Regions from separate parts of the Nocardiopsis sp. NPDC055824 genome, predicted to be linked through region 1. Evidence: riboswitches for the same ligand, from Rfam matches in the RefSeq annotation. Region 1 holds a riboswitch; the other holds the start of a gene.

Evidence for each region. Region 1 has a riboswitch for S-adenosylmethionine ahead of thrC (threonine synthase). Riboswitches for the same ligand answer to the same signal wherever they lie in the genome.
Region 2: it holds a riboswitch for S-adenosylmethionine, as region 1 does, so the genes downstream of both, ACWGL3_RS30570 (aminotransferase class V-fold PLP-dependent enzyme) here and thrC (threonine synthase) in region 1, are expected to answer to the same signal.

Annotation. Positions count from the first base shown of each region.
Region 1 covers NZ_JBSHDN010000088.1:107-13,548, reverse strand. Annotated here, with positions in the region: gene ACWGL3_RS18390 (MFS transporter) at 1-513, shown strand, start outside; gene argJ (bifunctional glutamate N-acetyltransferase/amino-acid acetyltransferase ArgJ) at 642-1,802, opposite strand; gene ACWGL3_RS18380 (serine hydrolase domain-containing protein) at 2,013-3,044, shown strand; gene otsB (trehalose-phosphatase) at 3,013-3,840, opposite strand; gene ACWGL3_RS18370 (DUF3263 domain-containing protein) at 4,142-4,426, opposite strand; gene ACWGL3_RS18365 (S8 family serine peptidase) at 4,657-5,823, shown strand; gene ACWGL3_RS18360 (SMI1/KNR4 family protein) at 6,364-6,903, shown strand; gene ACWGL3_RS18355 (serine hydrolase domain-containing protein) at 7,394-8,830, shown strand; gene ACWGL3_RS18350 (GrpB family protein) at 9,040-9,639, shown strand; gene ACWGL3_RS18345 (alpha,alpha-trehalose-phosphate synthase (UDP-forming)) at 9,974-11,410, opposite strand; SAM riboswitch class I at 11,715-11,856, shown strand; gene thrC (threonine synthase) at 11,870-13,129, shown strand; gene ACWGL3_RS18335 (ubiquitin-like small modifier protein 1) at 13,210-13,442, shown strand, end outside.
Region 2 covers NZ_JBSHDN010000299.1:38-5,195, forward strand. Annotated here, with positions in the region: gene ACWGL3_RS30570 (aminotransferase class V-fold PLP-dependent enzyme) at 5-1,375, opposite strand; SAM riboswitch class IV at 1,436-1,550, opposite strand; gene ACWGL3_RS30575 (DUF3870 domain-containing protein) at 1,925-2,308, shown strand; gene ACWGL3_RS30580 (CaiB/BaiF CoA transferase family protein) at 2,316-3,677, shown strand; gene ACWGL3_RS30585 (acyl-CoA dehydrogenase family protein) at 3,674-4,864, shown strand; gene ACWGL3_RS30590 (nitroreductase/quinone reductase family protein) at 5,034-5,158, shown strand, end outside.

The DNA of each region.
Region 1 (13,442 bases):
ATGTTCATGCTGTCCCGGCTGGAGACCGACACCGGCGTGGTCTTCATGTCGGCCGCCTTCGTCCTGCTCGGCACGGGACTGAGCCTGATCATGACCGGCGCCACCGCCGCGATCATCGGCAACGCGCCCGTGCGCCTGGCGGGGGTCGCCTCGGCGGTGCAGCAGGCCGCCATGCAGCTCGGCGGCTCCCTCGGCACCGCGGTGCTCGGCGCGGTCATGTCGGCGACCATCGTCTCCACCCTGCCCGGCCACTTCGCGGGCGCGGGGCTCGCCGAGCCCTCCGCGGACGACCTCGTCGACATGCAGAGCGTCGTGGCCCAGGGCGGCGCGGTCCTGCCGGAGGGGGCCTCCCCGGAGGTCGCGGCCGCCGTCACCCAGGCCAGCAACCTCGCCTTCATGGACGGCCTGCACCTGGCCTTCACCATCGCCGCCGCGGTCATGCTGGCGGCGGCGGCGCTGTCGCTCCTCATGCGCTCGGGGAGGATGACCGACGGTCCGGCCGTGCACATCTGAGCCCGCCCGGCGGGGCTCCGGCCCCGCCGCGCGCGGGACGGCGGGCGCCCGGCGGGACCTCCGCCGAGAGCCCGCCCCGCGCGGACCGGGCCGGGACGGGACGGCGGTCCCCGCCCGGCCCCGCCGGCTCAGGTGGTGTAGTCGGCGTTGATCCGGATGTAGCCCTCGGTCAGGTCGCAGCCGTAGGCGGTGAACTCCCCGCCGCCGATCCCCAGGTCGACGCCGATCAGGACCTCGTCGCCCTTCATGTGCTGCGAGGCGCGCTCCAGGACCTCGTCCGAGGGCTCGGCGGGGTAGGTCTCCACGTCGCCGAAGACGATCCGCACGTTCTCCGGCAGGATGTCGGTCTCCTCCTCGCACTTGCCGACGGCCATCGCCACCCGGCCCCAGTTCGGGTCGGCGCCGTGCACGGCGGTCTTGACCAGGGGCGAGTTCACGACGGCCTTGGCGACGACCTTGGCCTGCGCGTCGTCGCGCGCACCGGTGACGCGCACCTCCAGGAGCTTGCCCGCGCCCTCGCCGTCCGAGGCGATCATGCGCACCAGCTTCAGGGCCACCTCGTACAGGGCGGCCTCGAAGGCGGCGGTGTCCACCGGACCCGCCAGCCCGTTCGCGAACACCGCCGCCGAGTCGCTGGTCGAGGTGTCGGTGTCGATGCTCAGCGCGTTGAACGTCCGGTCCACCACCCTGCGGAACACCTCGTCGAGCACCGGCTGCTCCAGCTCGGCGTCCGTGAAGAACCAGGCCAGCATGGTCGCCATGTTCGGCTCGATCATGCCGACGCCCTTGGCGATGCCCGTGACGGTGGCGCCGCCCACCCGGGCGGAGGCGGCCTTGGGGTGGGTGTCGGTGGTCATCATCGCGCCCGCCGCGCGGTCCAGGTCCGCCGGGGGGAACTCCGCGGGCAGCCCCTCCAGGTGGGCGCGCACCTTCTCCATCGGGTAGGGGCGCCCGATCACACCGGTCGACGCGACCAGGATCTCCTCGGGGGCCACCCCGGCGGCGCGGGCCACGCCCTCCTGCAGCTCGCGGGCGTGGTCGTCGCCGACCCGGCCGGTGGCCACGTTCGCGTTGCGGGCGATCACGGTGACGCCGCGCGCCCGGCCGTCCGCGGCCGTCCTGCGGCTGAGCAGCACGCTCGGCCCGGCGAACCGGGACCTGGTGAACACGGCCGACACGTTCGCGGGGACCTCCGACACGACCGCGAAGAAGTCGTCCTTCGGGTCCTTGATCCCGATGTTTCCGGCCACGCCGCGGAATCCGGCGGGTACGGGGGTCTGGCTGCTCATGGTCCTCCTCGGGGCTTCTCCGGCGCCACACTACTCCGCGGCCCCGCGGCCGGACGCGCCCCGTGCCCCGGTCCGCGCCCTCGCGGACACGGGGCCGCATTACGGTCTTGACCTGCACGGGTTTCGTCCTGTGTCCCTTGGGCGACCGTGTGACAACGACCGGATAACGGGGTATCCGCCGAGGGGGAGCAGACCGGGGGGAGACGTGTTGTGCGTGATGGTGACTGGCTCACGGAGACCGGGGCGCGGATCCGCGGCGTCCTGAAGGTGATGGTGGACGCCGGATGGCTGCCCGGCGGCGCCGCCGTCATCGGCACCGGCGGCATGTGGGAGTTCGTCGCGGTGGGGCGGACCGACGGCGAGAGCGACACCGCTCCGGACGTCGCCTACGACGTGGCGAGCCTGACGAAGGTGATGGCGACCTGGCCCCTGGTCGGCCGGGCGGTCGCCGAGGGGGTGCTGGACCTGGACGCCCCCATGTCCGAATACCTGGACGCGGAGGGGCTGCCGGGCGCTTCGGTGACCACGCGCCAGATCCTCACCCACACGGCCAGGCTCAACCCGGTGACGTGGCTGGAGCGCTACGTGGGCGCCGACCAGGACCTGGCCGAGGCCATCCTCGCCGATCCGCTGGAGGAGCCCGGGTACCGCTACGTCGACCGGGGGTTCATCCTGCTCGGCCTGCTCCTGGAACGCCTCTACGACACCGGCCTGGACCGGCTCGCCGGCGACCTCTGGGACGAACTGGGGATGCGCTCGACCGCCTACGGGCCGCTGGCGCGGTCACCGGCCGTGGCGCCCACCGAGCGCCGCCTGCCGGGCGCCGCGCCCGCCTGGGGCGTGGTGCACGACGAGGCGGCGGCGCTGATGGGCGGTGTGGCGGGGCACGCGGGCGTGTTCTCGACCGCCATCGACCTGGGCGCGTACGCCCGGGAGGTGCTGCGGCTCCACGGGGGCGGGTCCGGCCCCGTGCCCTCGCCGTTCGTGCGGGAGAGCTGGCAGCCGCACGTCGACGCCGGTCAGCGCCTGTGGCGCGGGCTCGGCTGGCTGATCACCCCCGAGGGGGTGGTCCACCACAACGGGTTCACGGGGACGAGCCTGTTCCTGCACCCGGAGAGCGGCCGGTACGTGGGCGTGCTCACCAACGCCGTGCACTACGGGCGCGACCGGGTCGGGCTGGGGGATCTGCGCTCGGCGGCGCGCTCGGCGCTCACGCCCCAGGCCCACGGATCGCCGCCGTGAGCTCCCCGAGCAGTTCCGCCAGCCCGGCGGGGCCGGGCACGACCAGGTCGGCGGCCTCGGCCACCGCGGTCACCTCGTCGGAGGAGGAGCACACGGTCAGACCGGGCAGGCCCTTCCCGCGCAGGGCGGCCACGGCCCCGAAGGCGGGCAGGTCGCCGAGGTCGTCCCCGGCGTAGAGCACCGTGCCCGCACCGGTCTCCTCGACCAGCGCGGTGAGCGTCGCACCCTTGTCCACACCCTGTGGACGGAGCTCGACCACCATCCGCCCCGGCTCCAGCCGGAGGTCCGCCCGCTCGGCCAGCTCCGCCAGGGCGGGGGCGACCAGGGCGAGCGCGCCGTCGGGATCGGCGGTGCGCCGCGTGTGCACGCTCAACGACCGGCCCTTGTCCTCGATCCAGGTGCCCTCCGGCGCGCCCACCCGTGCGAGCAGGCCGGGAAGCTCCTCCCGGACGAGGGCCACGCCGGGCGGCGGGTCGGCGGCCAGGACCTCTCCGCCCTCCCAGCGCTCGGCGCCGTAGTGGCCGAGCACGGTGATGCCGGGGACCCGCTCCAGCCCGCCCATGGCGACCGCCGCGGCGGCGGGCCGCCCGGTGATGATCGCGACCGAGCCGATCAGCCCGGCCAGGTCGGCGAGCGTGTCGACGATCCCCGGGTAGGGCGCGGACTCGCGCGGGTCGTCCACGATCGGTGAGAGCGTGCCGTCGAAGTCGAAGGCGGCCAGGGCGCGTCCGGGGTCGGTGACGAGGGCGTCGAGCGCGGCGCGTCCGGCGTCCGTGCTCGGTCGGGGCAGGGTCATGGAGGGCCTTTCCGGTGGGGCCGCGCACGGGGGCGGGGCGGGCGGATCAGGGCGGGTGGAGCGCCGGAGAGCCGGAGGGCCCGTGCGCCCGGTCCGGGCCGGGGCCGCGGTGACGGGAGTCCCGGTCTGCGGCGGGATCCCCGGCGGCGGTCGGCGTCCCCGGCCGGGGAGGGGCGGTGCGCCGGGATCGGCCGGTGCGACACGCCCGGGGGATCCGGTGGAGAACGCTGCCCGCGGGGTGAGGTCGTCGCCCCGGGCGGGTACCGCGTTCACGTGACCGAAAAGAGAAGGCGGAAGGGGCTCAGAGCTGGATGCCCAGCTGACGTGCGTTGCGCTGGCGGCGGCGGTCGGCGCGCAGCCGGCGCAGGCGCTTGACCGTCATCGGGTCGAACGCCAGGGCTTCGGGGCGTTCCACCAGCCCGTTCAGCAGTTGGTAGTAACGGGTCGCGGAGAACCCGAACTCGTCACGGATCGCCTGCTCCTTGGAGCCCTCGAACTTCCACCACTGGCGTTCGAAGGCGAGGATGCGCTGTTCGCGTTCGGCGAGGGCCGACTGACCGTCTCCGGTCGGACCGATATTCGGCATGGGACACCCCCTGGACGGGAAATTGGTTTGTCCGGATCGGCGCGACTCATGCTAGCGACTCGACATGCCGTATGCGGACCCGAAAACACAGGACTGGCAGCAGGGATACAGTTACGTTCTCTACCCCTGGGGTCACTTGTCCACGCCTGAATCCTGTGCTCATGACAGGATTGGGGAGGTCCGGGGAGGGCCGCGTGGAACGTCGACCGCATCGTTCGAGGGAGCCAGACGTGCTCGGGGGCAACAGTCGTGACAGGACACACACACGCCATGTTCTTGGTGGGACCGCCGCGGCCTGCGCGGCCGTCGCCGTCCTCGGCCTGACGGCGGTCCCCGCCGCGGCCGATGGCCAACCGGACCTGAGCCCGGAGCAGTGGGGCCTCCAGGCGCTCGGGGCCCGGGAGCTCTGGGAGGAGACCCAGGGCCAGGGCATCACCGTGGCGCTGCCCGGGATCGCCGTCTACGAGGACCACCCCGACCTGGTGGACAACGTCACGGTCGACACGCAGTTCGGTGAGGACGGCGACCGGGACGAGGGCAGCGGCGCCGCCGCCCTGGTCGCGGGGCACGGCCACGGCATGGACGCCGACGGCGGCGTGCTGGGGGTGGCGCCCGCCTCCGAGCTCCTGGTGCTGCCCACCGGGAACGAGCTGCCCGCCGCCATCCGCTTCGCCGCGGAGGAGGGCGCCCAGGTCATCCTGCTCCCGGAGACCGACGCGTCGGTGGACCTGACCGGCGCCACCCAGGACGCGGTCCGCAACGGCGCCCTGGTCGTGGGCCCGGCCGGGGGCCGTGACGACGCGAACGTCCTCACGGTCGCCGGCACCGCCGAGAGCGGCGAGCTCATCCCGGGCTCGCCGGAGGCCGCGGGCGTCGGGCTGACGGCCCCCGGGGCCGACCTGGAGACCGCCGGACCCGACATGGGGCAGGTCCAGGTGACCGGCACCCCGTACGCCGCCGCCATGGCGGCCGGCGCTGCCGCGCTCCTGCGCGCGGACTTCCCGCAGCTGCGCCCCGAACAGGTCCGCGAGGCCCTGGTCGAGGGCGCCCAGCAGGGTCCCGGAGGACTGCCCGCCCTGCACCTGCCCAGCGCGCAGACGCAGGCGGCCGGGATCGCGCAGGACATCCCCCTCATCGACGAGGAGCTCGTGAACGAGGGGGAGGAGTCCGGGGGAGTGCCCGTCTGGGCGTGGTTCGTCACCGTCGGCGCCGTCGTGGTCCTCGGGGTCGTCCTGCTGGTCGTCTGGATCCGCCGCAGCACGGCCGACCCCTACGGGGTGGAGGCCGAGCGCCGCGAGGAGGACGAGCAGATCGCCGCCGAGCGGGCCGCCGAGGCCGGTCCCGCGAGCCGCCGCAAGCCGAGGGGCGGCCGCCGCCGCAAGACGCGCGGCGACTGATCCGGGCCGACGCCCGCCGTGCCCGCGCCCGCCCCCGCCCGGGGGCGGGCGCCGGTGTGTCCGGGCGCCTTTGGGGGGCGAGGAGGATCGCTGCAGGCGGGTGGACCAAGTACACCGGAAAGCGGCAACGGGCTGATCAGCGGGGTAGGTAGAGGCCATGGGCAAGCGCACCGAGAGCCGCGACGCCTAGGTCGTGTTGTGTGGATTCTTCCGGGCTCGCGTCCACCAGGCTGCCTCTCGCTGCGCCTCTGCGCTCGTTAAGCACAACCAGGCTGAACTTCGCACATCGGCTTGCGAGAGATGGCCTGGACGGCCGCTCGCCGACCCGAAAGCCTCCAAAAAACACTCCCGAAGTACCCGCACGGCTGTCCAGGACATCCTGAAAATCCCCGGTTCTGCTGTCGGTGCCTGCCGCTACGTTGTGGGCAGCGGCAGGACGCGCACGCCGAGCGGGCCTCGACCGATCGACGGAACACGGTTCTCACGTCGCATTCTTCAATAACCTTCTTCGCCCCAGCCCCGGAACGGGAAACGACGATCGTGATCGAGAACCTCAGCGCCGCCCCTCTCGGTCCCCGGCTGACCACACCGGACCAGTGGCGCGAACACCTGGACGCACACATCGCCGAGGCCGCGGCCGTCGGCAGCCAGCCCGACCGCTGGCTCGGCAGCGCCCCGGCTACGGCCGAGGAGGTGGAGCAGGCCGAAAGGCGGCTGGGCCTTCAGGTCTCCCTGCCCCCCTCATACCGGGCCTTCCTACAGGTGACCAACGGCTGGGACGACGCCGGAGGGTGGATCGAGAGCGTCGATTCACTGGACGAACTCCAATGGCTGGGCGAGTACTCAGGGCTCTACGCCGAGTACTGCGAAGAGAACGACGACGAGTACTCCCTGCTGCTGGGCGCGGCTCTGAAGGTCAACCACGGTCCGGACTTCTGGCTCCTGTGCGCGAACGAGGTGAGGCCGGACGGAGAGTGGTCCGCTTACGAGTTCATGCCGGGGCTGTGGCAGTTCACCAAGGTCGCCTCGTTCGCGGACCTGTGGCATTTTCACCACTCCGAGCTCCGCAAGGCGGAGTGAGCGAGCGCTCTCCTGGGCCGGCCCGGAGACAACGCGGGGCGGGCCGCCCTGCGAGCGGGCGCACCGGGCGCCGGCCGGAGCCAGGAGGCGACCATGTACCGATCCAAGGGCGGCCCGTCCTCGGGGTTGCGCCACTGCGACCGGGACCCGCTCGGCCCGGCCCCGAGGTAGTGCTGGCGCTGTTGTTTCCGGTAGCACTTCAGCGCGAGCACCACCGCGAACAGCTCCTCGGGGGTGTTGGTCAGCCCATTGCCGCTTTCCGGCGTACTCGGTCCGCCCCCCAGAGAGCGCCAGAGACCCTACGTGGCCTGGCCATCAGGGATCCCCCTGGCGGCGGCCCCGGGGGAACCGGGGACGGAACCAGGGAAATTCCTGATCCGCGGCACTGCGGACCGGGGGTACGGTCGCGCCTGAGTGACGCATGCACGGATGAGCCCCTGATCCATCCGCCTCCGCGCCGACCTCGCTCCCGACACCCCGAAAGAATCCGATGCGTCCGACGCCCCTGCTCTGCCTGCTGCTGGCCATATCGGCCCTCCTCACCGTGGCGGCTCCCGCCCACGCCCGGGACGGCTTCGACCCGGCAGAGGTGGACGCGTTCGTCACCGCCTACCTCGACCGCCACGGCCTACCGGGGGCCGCCGTCGCCGTGGTCAAGGACGGCGAGACCGTGCATGAGGCGGGCTATGGCGAGGATGCTGAAGGCCGACCGATCACCGAGCACACCCGGCTGCGCATCGGCTCCGCCTCCAAGTCGATCACGGCCTTCGCCGTGCTGCGGCTTGTGGACGAGGGCCGTGTGGACCTCGACGCGCCTGCGGCACGGTACCTGCCCGACGCCGCACCTGACGGCGTCACCGTCCGCCAGCTCCTCTCCCACGCCTCGGGGCTGCCCAACCCCACCGTTGTCGGCCCCGCACGGTCACTGGAAGAGGGCGTCGCCGGCATCGAGGGCCTGCCCCCGGCAGCCGAACCCGGCACCTCCTACCTCTATAGCAACCTCAACTACTGGATGGCGGCGCTCATCGTGGAGCGGGTCTCCGGCCGGGACTTCACCGACCACCTCGCCGAGGAGGTCTTCACCCCTCTGGGGATGGAGGACACCGTCGCCACCACCACCACGCGCGACCCCGTCGACGGGCTCTCCAGGGGGCACATCACCGCCTACGGTGGCGCCTTCCCTGCGCCCACCCCGGAAGCGATGAACAGCGGAGCCGGCGGAGTGGTGAGCACGTCGCACGATATGGCGGCCTGGCTCGCCATGCAGCAGCGGGAGGGGATCGGCCCGGACGGGCGGCGCCTGCTATCGGCCTCTCTCATCGAGGAGTCCCACACGGAGCAGCCCTCAACCACACGGGCGGGGCTCGGCTGGAGGCACAGCGGACCGCAGGTGACACCCGCGCGGATCTCGCACAGCGGCATCGTCTCCGGCTACAACGCCCAGCAGGACCTGGTACCCGGCAGCGGCTACGGCGTCGTGGTCCTGCTGAACAGCTTCACCCCCTCCCGTGAGAACGCCTACGAGATCAGTTCCGGCATCATCGACCTGACCGAGGACCGCACCACCGATCCCGGAAGGGCAACGGCGACCGTGATCGACCTGGTCCTCGGCGGGGTCACCGTCACCGTCGTGGCATTGGGCGCCCTTGGCCTGTGGCGATCTCGGCGGTGGGCCGCGCGCCGCGCCGCCTGGCCCGCTTGGAGGTTCGCCCTGCGCTTGCTTCCCCAGTGCGTCGCCCCGGCGTTGGCGGTGTTCCTGTTTTTCGTCGCTCCCGCACTTCAGGACAACAGCTACGTCCCGGTGGACGTCTTCTGGCTATTCCCCGCACTCGCGGTCCTGGTGGGCGCCCTCGGAGTTGTGGGAGCAGGGCTCACCACCGCGCGGGCGGCGGCACGGATCCGCACCGGGGCGACAGTGCGCCGGTAGGCGCGTGGAGGGCCGCGCCGGAGCCGGGGCCCGAGGGCGCGCGGGCCCCCGCGGAGCCCTCCCGGAAGGCCCTTCCGGCCCTTCGGGGCGAGAAGCGTCGCCGCTCGTCACACCCGGCCCACAGCCCGTGATGTGACGTCTGCGCGTGCATATGTAAGCACGCTCGGACGCTCTTGACGCGGGCTCCCAGGGGGACAAGGCTTTGGAGAATGTCTCCCCTCGAAGCATCGCCGTTGCCCTCACGAGGTGCTCCGCCGGTCGCCTCCCCCGACTCCCGCAACCTCGTCAACGGCCGCGTCCACATCTCCCAGTACGACGCCAAGTGGCCCTACCTGTTCAAACGCGAGTCGGAGAAGGTCCGCGCAGCCCTCGGCGACCGCGTGCTCCTCTTCGAGCACGTCGGATCGACCGCGGTCCCCGGCATGGCCGCGAAGCCGTGCGTCGACCTGCTGCTGGTCGTCGCCGACCCCGCCGACGAGCCCTCCTACCTGCCCGACCTGCTGGCCGCCGGCTACTCCGTGGTGATCAGGGAGCCCGACTGGTACGAGCACCGGGTCCTCAAGGGGCCGGACATCAACCTCAACCTGCACGTGTTCGGTGAGGGCTGCGAGGAGGTGGAGCGGATGCGCCTCTTCCGGGACCACCTCATCGCCGACGCCGGGGCGCGCGAACGCTACACCGCGGTCAAACGCGAGCTGGCCGAGCGCACCTGGGACCGCATCCAGGACTACTCCGACGCCAAGACCGCCGTCGTGGAGCAGCTCCTCGACGAGGCGCGGGCGCGGCGGACGGCGTCCCCGGGCGACTGATCCGCGCGGCGCGGGGCGCGAACCCGTGCGGAGCGCCCCGCCGGCCCCCTCCGGCAGGCCGCCGGTCCTCAGCAGGCCGCCCCGGGCCCCGACGACGGGCCCCGGCCGGGACGGAGGCGCTCTGCGGCCCCGTCGGGCGTCCGGGCCCCGGGGGCCCGCGCCCCAGGACCCGCGCCGTCCGCCCCGGAATCCGCACCCGGGGGCCTCTCGCGGTCCGGCCCGGGGCCGCTGGACGCGTCCACCGCCCCCGGATGCCCCTACGGACGTCGAGCAGCTTGAGCGAGGCCGTTGTCGACGGGACTGCGGGCGGTGGCCGTGGCACGGCCTGGCCGCGTCAGTCCAGGGACCGCAGCTGGTCCTGGAACCACCGGCGCGGCGGCAGGGCCACGGCGGCCTCCGCCAGCCCCTCACGGCGCTTGCGACGCTCGTCCCCGGGCATCGACAGGGCGCGGTGCAGCGCCTCCGCGGTCTCCAGCGTGTCGTAGGGGTTGACCAGCAGGGCGTGCCGCCCCAGCTCGTCGGCGGCGCCGGCCTCGCGCGAGAGCACCAGCACCGCGTCGCGCTCCGACAGCACCGGCCCCTCCTTGGCCACCAGGTTCATGCCGTCCCGGGTCGGGTTGACCAGCAGGACGTCGGCCATCTGGAACGACGCCAGCGACCGCGGGTAGTCGTCGTTGACCTCCAGCACCAGCGGCGTCCACTCGGGGGTCGCGAACTCCTCGTTGATCTCCTTGGCGGTCCGCATCACCGCGTCGGTGTACTCGCGGTACTCGGGCACGTCCCCGCGGCTCGGGTAGGCGAACGCCAGGTGCGTCACCCGGCCCCGCCACTCCGGGTGGGAGGTCAGCAGCTCCCGGTACGCCTCCAGCCCGCGCACGATGTTCTTGGACAGCTCGGTGCGGTCCACCCGCACGATGAGCCGGGTGTCGCCGACGGCCTCCCGCAGGGTCTCGCGGCGCGCGGCCACGGCCGGCTCGGCGGCGCTCGCGCGCAGCCCCTCCTCGTCCGCGCCGAGCGCGTGCACGCCCACCCCGACCAGCCGGCCGCCGTACTCCACGGTGCGCCGGGCGAAGTCCACCTCCGCGCGCAGGATCTCCGCGCAGCAGCGCAGGAACGCGTCCGCCCAGCGGGGGCTCAGGAAACCGATCCGGTCCGCGCCGAGCATGCCCTCCAGCAGCTCGCGGGCGACGTGCCCGGGCAGCATCCGGAAGTACTCCGGCGGCGCCCACGGCGTGTGCGAGAAGTGCGCGATGCGCAGGTCGGGACGGCGGGTGCGCAGGATGCGCGGCACCAGCGCCAGGTGGTAGTCCTGCACGGCCACGCGGGCGCCGTCCGCGGCGCCGGTGACCAGGGCCTCGGCGAACGCGTTGTTGTAGGCGGTGTAGTCGTCCCACTGCCGTCGGAACTCCGAGCCGAACGACGGCTTGTTCGGGATGTCGTACAGCATGTGCTGCACGAACCACAGGGTCGAGTTGGCGACCCCGGTGTAGGCGCCCTGGAAGGTCCGCTCGGGGATGTCCAGCATGTGGACCCGCATGCCGCCGAGGTCGTGCGCGCGGTCCAGCCTGGCCCCGGGCGCCTCCTCCGCCGCCCGCCTGTCGGCGTCGGACAGGGCGGCGCACACCCAGAGGCTGTCGATCTCCGTGGCGACGGAGATCATGCCGGACACGAGTCCGCCCCCGCCCCGACGCTGTTCCAGGGAACCGTCGTCGGCGGTGGAGAAGGACACCGGTCCCCGGTTGGAGGCGATGAGGATCTGGGCCTTGTCCACGTGGTCGTCCTCTCGAAGGTGCGGATGGGCCGTCGCCGCCGCCGGGGCGGTCGGGCGCGGCCTGCGCGGAAGCGGATCGCACCTTATGTCTCGCCGGTCGACAGCCGCCCCAAACCCCTCCGGGGCCGACGGTGCCGGGCGTCACGCTCCCGAAACAGGCCACGCGCGCCCCCGGCGCGCCGACCGGCGACGTCTCAGCATGTGAGCGGGTTAGTGTTACCCGGATCACCAGCCGTGGAAAACCGGCCGACGAGTCCGTTACAGTGACCGTGCGGATCCGACAGGACCGCCCACAACTTCATATTGCTCATCCAGAGGGGTGGAGGGACCGGCCCTGCGAAGCCCCGGCAACCATCCCAGCACGCACTACTCACGAACCCGTGAGGCGGCTGGGGCAGGTGCCAACTCCGGCCTGGGGACAAGGTGTCCGCCAGGGAAGATGAGGGGAGACGCCTCGCCATGGCGATCACTGCCGCCGAACCCACCTCCGTCCGCGCCTTCGGCCCCGGAACCGCGCTCTCCTGTCGCGAATGCGGCCGGCGCTACGAACTCACCCCCAAGTTCGCCTGCGAGTTCTGCTTCGGCCCCCTCGAGGTGGCCTACGAGTTCGGTGACGTCACCCGCGCCGACATCGAGAGCGGCCCCAACAGCATCTGGCGCTACCGCTCCCTCCTCCCGGTCCCGGACAACGTGGCCGAGCTGCCCAACATGGCCCCCGGCCTGACCCCGCTGGTGAAGGCCGACCGCCTCGCCGCCGAGCTGGGCATCGACTCCCTGTACGTCAAGGACGACTCCGGCAACCCGACGCACTCCTTCAAGGACCGCGTGGTCGCCATCGCGGTCGAGGCGGCGCGCACCTTCGGCTTCACCACCCTGTCCTGCTCCTCCACGGGCAACCTGGCCGGCGCGGTCGGCGCCGCCGCCGCGCGCGCCGGGTTCGACTCCTGCGTGTTCATCCCCGCGGGGCTGGAGGAGGCCAAGGTCGTCATGGCCGCCGTCTACGGGGGCAAGGTCGTCGCCATCGACGGCAACTACGACGACGTCAACCGCTTCTGCTCCGAGCTGATCGGCGACCCGGCCGGCGAGGGCTGGGGGTTCGTCAACGTCAACCTGCGCCCCTACTACGGCGAGGGCTCCAAGACGCTGGCCTACGAGATCGCCGAGCAGCTCGGCTGGCAGCTGCCGGAGCAGATCGTCGTCCCGATCGCCTCCGGCTCCCAGCTCACCAAGATCGACAAGGGCTTCCGGGAACTGGTCGAGCTCGGCCTGGTCGAGGACCGCCCGTACCGGATCTTCGGCGCCCAGGCCACGGGCTGCTCCCCGGTCGCGCAGGCATGGGAGAAGGGCATCGACGTCATCCAGCCGGTCAAGCCCGACACCATCGCCAAGTCGCTGGCGATCGGCAACCCGGCGGACGGGCCGTACGTGCTCGACATCGCCCAGCGCACCGGCGGCTCCGTGGAGCACGTGGGCGACGACGAGATCGTCGACGCCATCAAGCTCCTCGCCCGCACCGAGGGCGTGTTCGCCGAGACGGCGGGCGGCGTCACCACGGGCGTGCTCCGCAAGCTGGTGCGCGAGGGCAGGCTCGACCCGAAGGCGCGGACCGTGGTGCTCAACACCGGGGACGGGCTCAAGACCCTCAACGCGGTGGACGCCGGCGTGACGGCCACGATCAAGCCGTCCCTGAGCGCGTTCACCGACGCGGGCCTCGTCTGACCGCCGCTCCGCAAGCACAGTCCGTCCCGGCGGGGCCGTGCGACGGCCCGCCGACCCACAGCAGAAGGAAGAACACCGCCATGAGCGCCAGCGTCCGCGTCCCCACCATCCTGCGCACCTACACCGACGACGCCTCCGAGGTCGAGGCGAAGGGCAGCACCCTCGCCGAGCTCCTGGACGACCTGGAGGCCAACTACCCGGGCATCCGCGCCCGCATCCTCGACGACAACGGCAAGGTGCGCCGCTTCGTCAACGTGTACGTCGGAGACGAGGACGTGCGCTTCGAGAAGGGCCTCCAGACCGAGATCGCCGA
Region 2 (5,158 bases), on a different contig from region 1:
GGCGTCAGAGCACGTTGCGCGGGTCCGGGACCGGGGCCAGTCGGCCGTCGCAGTCGGCGTACTCCCAGGCCGGCCCGTGGGCGACCAGGTCGGCGATCGCGCCGACGAGCCGGTCCACGTGCTCCGGGGTCGTCCCGATCCCCAGGCTCGCCCGGACCGCCTGGGCGTGGCCCTCGGGCAGCAGGTGCCGGGTGAGCGGGTGGGCGCAGAAGAGCCCGTCCCGCACCCCGATGCCGTGCTCGGCGGAGAGCGCCGCGGCCAGCAGGTCGGCGGGCAGGCCGTCCACCGTGAACGAGACGATGCCGACCCTCGGGTGCTCGTCGCCCCACAGGGTCAGCTCGGTGACGCCCTCCACGTCGGCGAGCCCGGCACGCAGCCGCTCCAGCAGAGCGGACTCGCGGATGTGCAGGAGTCCCTGTACGTCGGGGGTGAGGGTGTCGCAGGCGGCGGCCAGGGCCACGGCGCCGAGCACGTTGGGGCTGCCCGCCTCGTGGCGCGCGGGGAGGTCGTTCCACACCACCTCGTGCTCGGTGACCAGGCGCGTGGCGCCGCCCCCGGACAGGTACGGGGTGGCCTCGCGCAGCCAGTCGGCGCGGCCGGCCAGCACCCCGGAGCCGAAGGGCGCGTAGAGCTTGTGCGCGGACAGCGCCACGTAGTCGGCGCCGGTCTCCTCCAGGCCGAACGGCAGGTGCGGCACGTACTGGGCGGCGTCCACGACCACGCGGGCGCCCTCGGCGTGCGCGGCCGCGACCAGTTCCCCGACCGGCCAGATCTCGCCCGTGACGTTGGAGGCGGCGGTCACGCACAGGAGCCTGGGGCCCTCGGGGGACTCCCGCAGCGCGGTGCGGGCCGCCTCGACGGCCGCCTCGGGGGTGGCGGGCAGCGGCAGGCGGACCACTCTCCCGGCCCGTGCGGCGGGGTGCTCCCAGGGCAGGAGGGCTGCGTGGTGCTCGGTCTCGAACACCACGACCGTGCAGCCCTCCGGCACGGAGCGGGCCAGGAGGTTGAGGGCGTCGGTGGTGCCCCGCACGAACACCACCGCGTCGGCGGGTTCCGAGCGGGCCCCGAGGAAGCGGGCGACGCTGCGGCGGGCCCGCTCGTAGGCGTCGGTGCTCACCTGGGAGTGGTGGCCCGCACCCCGGTGCACGCTCGCGTAGTAGGGCAGCGCGTCGGCCAGGGCGTCCGCGACGGGGGTCAGGCAGGGGGCGCTGGCGGCGTAGTCGAAGTTCGCGTACTCCACGCGCTCGCCGGTGACCAGGGGGACGCCCTCGTCCGAGGCGACGACCGTGCACCCGGCGGCGCCGCCCGAGGGGTGTGCGGACGGGGCGGCGGAACGGAACGAGCGCGCGGTGTGGATGGGGCTGACGACGGTCATGGGGCACCTCTTCTGCGGGTCGTGGGACCCGCGGGGGCGCCGTCACGGCTACACCACAGGGGTCCGCGCTTGTCCGACACGGTCGTGTCGGGACCTGGTCCTCACCCGGGGCACCCCACCGCGGAAGGAGGGTTGCCGACCAGCAAGCCGGGGCTTAGCGCTGGTACTCGTGACCTGCGAGGCAGGCTAGCACACGCGCCCCGGGAGGGACCAGGGGATCCCCTGTGGCCCGGGCCGCACACCGGCGGGACCGGGGCGCGCAAGGACCGACCACGCGGGAGGACCGGCGGAGCGATCCGTACGGGCGGCCGGGCGCGAGGCTCACGGCCGCTCCGGAGGGCGCGGGGCCGAGGGGGCGTACGGAACGGGCCGGCCCCCGCGGGTCCGCCGTACGGGCCGCGCCCCGCTTGACAGCCGCCGAACCGGTCAGGACATACTTGGGGTGCCTGCCCTCACGCCGCGGGCGCCCGGTTTCCCCCGGCCGCCCTCCAGGCGCGAGACTCCAGAGCGTTGGAGTTTTCGCATGCCCGCGAGCGAGAGGTGTGTCCGTTGCACGGCGACGACCGTATCCAGCAGGTTCTCCGCAACCCCAGGGTTGTCCTCATCTCCGGCTACGCCCGTCTTCCCGACTCCGTGGCCAGCCATTCCCAGTACCAGCGGCTCGGCGTCGTCCTCGCCGTGGACACCGCGGACGGCCGCATCGTCGCCGCGGACACCACCCTGCTCACCGACCTGGGCAAGGACTTCTTCCGCGCCCTGGTCGAGGGGGCCTCGGTCACCGAGGACATCGCCGAGCTGGTCGGCCGGGTGCAGACGCGGTACGCCGGCCAGTCCGGCGCCGCGCTGACCACGGCCCTGCGCCGCTGCCTGGAGTCCTACCACCAGCTGCGGGAGGGCGACCAGCTGCCCGGCGGCGCCGACGCCGAGGAGTGACATCCCCGTGACAGACATCCGATCCGGCGCGGGCCCCGCGCCCGACCCCGCCGGCCCGGCCGTCCCGCTGCCCCTGGCGGGGGTGCGCGTCGCCGACCTCTCCCGCGTCCTGGCGGGCCCGTACGCCACCATGCTCCTCGCCGACATGGGCGCGGAGGTGGTCAAGGTCGAGCAGCCAGGCCGCGGCGACGACACCCGGGCGTGGGGCCCGCCCTGGGCGGGCCCCGCCGACGGGGGCGGGGGCCCCGGCGAGGCCGCCTACTTCCTGTCGGTGAACCGCAACAAGCGCAGCCTGGCCGTGGACCTGAAGGACCCCGAGGGCCTGGCCGCCGTCCAGGAGCTGTGCGCGTCCTCCGACGTGGTCGTCCAGAACTTCCGTCCCGGCGTGATCGACCGGCTCGGGCTCGGCTACGAGGCGGTGAGCGCGCGCAACCCCGCCGTCGTCTACTGCTCCGTGAGCGGCTTCGGCCCGGAGCACGAGCCGGCCGCCCGCCCCGGGTTCGACATCGTCGTGCAGGCCGAGAGCGGCCTGATGGCGACCACGGGCCCGGCCGAGGGGCCGGCGAGCAAGGTGGGGGTCGCCCTCACCGACGTGCTGACCGGGCTCAACGCCGCCGTCGGCATCCTCGGGGCGCTGACGAGGGCCCGCGCGACCGGCCGCGGCGAGAACGTCAGCGCGTCGCTGATCAACTCCACGCTGTCCGGCCTGGTCAACCTCACACAGCAGGCGCTCGTGACGGGGGCGGAGCCGGCCCGTGTCGGCAACGCCCACACCACGATCGTGCCCTACCAGGTCTTCCCGGCCTCCGACGCCGAGATCGTGGTCGCCGCCGGCAACGACGCCCTGTACCAGCGGCTGTGCCGGGCACTGGACCGCCCCGACCTGGCCGAGGACCCGCGCTACGCCACCAACCCGGGACGCGTGGCCCACCGCGACGAACTGGTGGGGGAGCTGTCGGCCGTCCTGCGCGCCGAGCCGGCCGACCACTGGATGGACCTGCTGGTCGGGGCCGGGGTCCCGGTGGGGCGGGTGCGCGGGGTGCTGGACGCGCTGCGCACGGCCGACGCCGCCGGCGACGACGTCCTGCGCACCGTGGAGCACCCCACGGCGGGCCCGATCGAACAGGTCCGGGCGGGGTTCCGGCTGGAGGGCGCCCCACCGCCGCTCACGGCCCCGCCGCTCCTGGGACAGCACTCCCGCCGGATCCTCGCCGAACTCGGCGTGGACGCGGCGCGCGTGGACGCGATGATCGGGCGCGGGGCCGTCCAGGAGCCCGGCCCCGCGCCGGCGGCCGACCGCCGGACCGCCCCCGCAACCCCGCCCCAGGCCGCACCGGCCGACGCACCACGAAGGGACACCCACCCATGAGCGACTCCCGCAGGCCCGCCGCCCCGGACCCGCACGACTTCCTGGCCCTCGACGCCGAACTGTCCGACACCGAGCGGGACGTCCGCGACGCCGTGCGCGGCTTCGCCTCGCGGGAACTGCTGCCGAACGTGGCCGAGTGGTTCGACGCGGGCACCCTGCCCGACCCGCGCGGGCTCGCCAAGGCCTTCGGGGACCTCGGGCTCCTGGGCATGCACCTGGAGGGGTACGGCTGCGGCGGCTCCAGCGCCGTGGCCTACGGGCTGGCCTGCCGCGAACTGGAGGCCGTCGACTCGGGTCTGCGCAGTTTCGTGTCCGTGCAGGGTTCGCTGGCCATGGCCGCCATCCACAAGTTCGGCTCCGAGGAGCAGAAGGGCGCGTGGCTGCCGAGGATGGCGGCGGGCGAGGTCGTCGGCTGCTTCGGGCTGACCGAGCCCGACTCCGGCTCCGACCCGGGCTCCATGCGCACCCGCGCCCGCAGGGACGGCACGGACTGGGTGCTCGACGGCACCAAGATGTGGATCACCAACGGGTCCGTCGCCGACGTGGCCGTGGTGTGGGCGGCCACCGGGGAGGGTGTCCGCGGGTTCGTGGTGCCCACCGACACCCCCGGGTTCTCCGCCAACGTCATCCACAGGAAGCTGTCGCTGCGCGCGTCCATCACCTCCGAACTCGTCCTGGAGGGTGTGCGCCTGCCCGCCGACGCGGTGCTGCCCGCGTCGAAGGGCCTGGGGGCGCCCCTGTCGTGCCTGAACGAGGCCCGCTACGGCATCGTGTGGGGCGCCGTCGGCGCCGCGCGCGCCTGCTACGAGGCGGCCCTGGAGTACGCGGCGACACGCGAGCAGTTCGGGCAGCCGATCGGCGGGTTCCAGCTCACCCAGCGCAAGCTCGCCGACATGGTCGTGGACGTCAACCACGCGGGCATGACGGCGCTGCGGATCGGCCGCCTCAAGGACCGGGGGGACTGCCACCACAACCACGTGAGCTTCGGCAAGTTCGCGAACGTGGCCGCGGCCCAGCGGGTCGCGCGCACCGCGCGCGGGGTCCACGGCGCGAACGGCATCACCCTGGAGTACCCGGTGATGCGCCACATGGTGAACCTGGAGACGGTCGCCACCTACGAGGGCACCGAGGAGATCCACGCGCTCAGCATCGGCCAGGCGGTGACCGGGATCTCCGCGTTCCGCTGACCCGGGCCCTCCGGGCCCCCGGTCCGCACGGCGCCCCGGGAGACGGGGCGGAGAGGGGGCCCGCGGCACGGGCGGAGCGGCCCGGAGGCGGGATCACGGCCCTCTGCCGGTGTCGTCGGCCGCCCGGAACCACCACAATGGGGAGCATCCGATCGAGGGAGTTGCCGAGATGGTGAACGAACCGACGAAGCGGTTCGAGATGACGCGGGTACGGCGGGTCGCCAACGCCTTCGTCAGCGGCTTGGTCAAGTACGGCCTGGGGACGCCCGCGACCCACCTGCTCACCACGCGCGG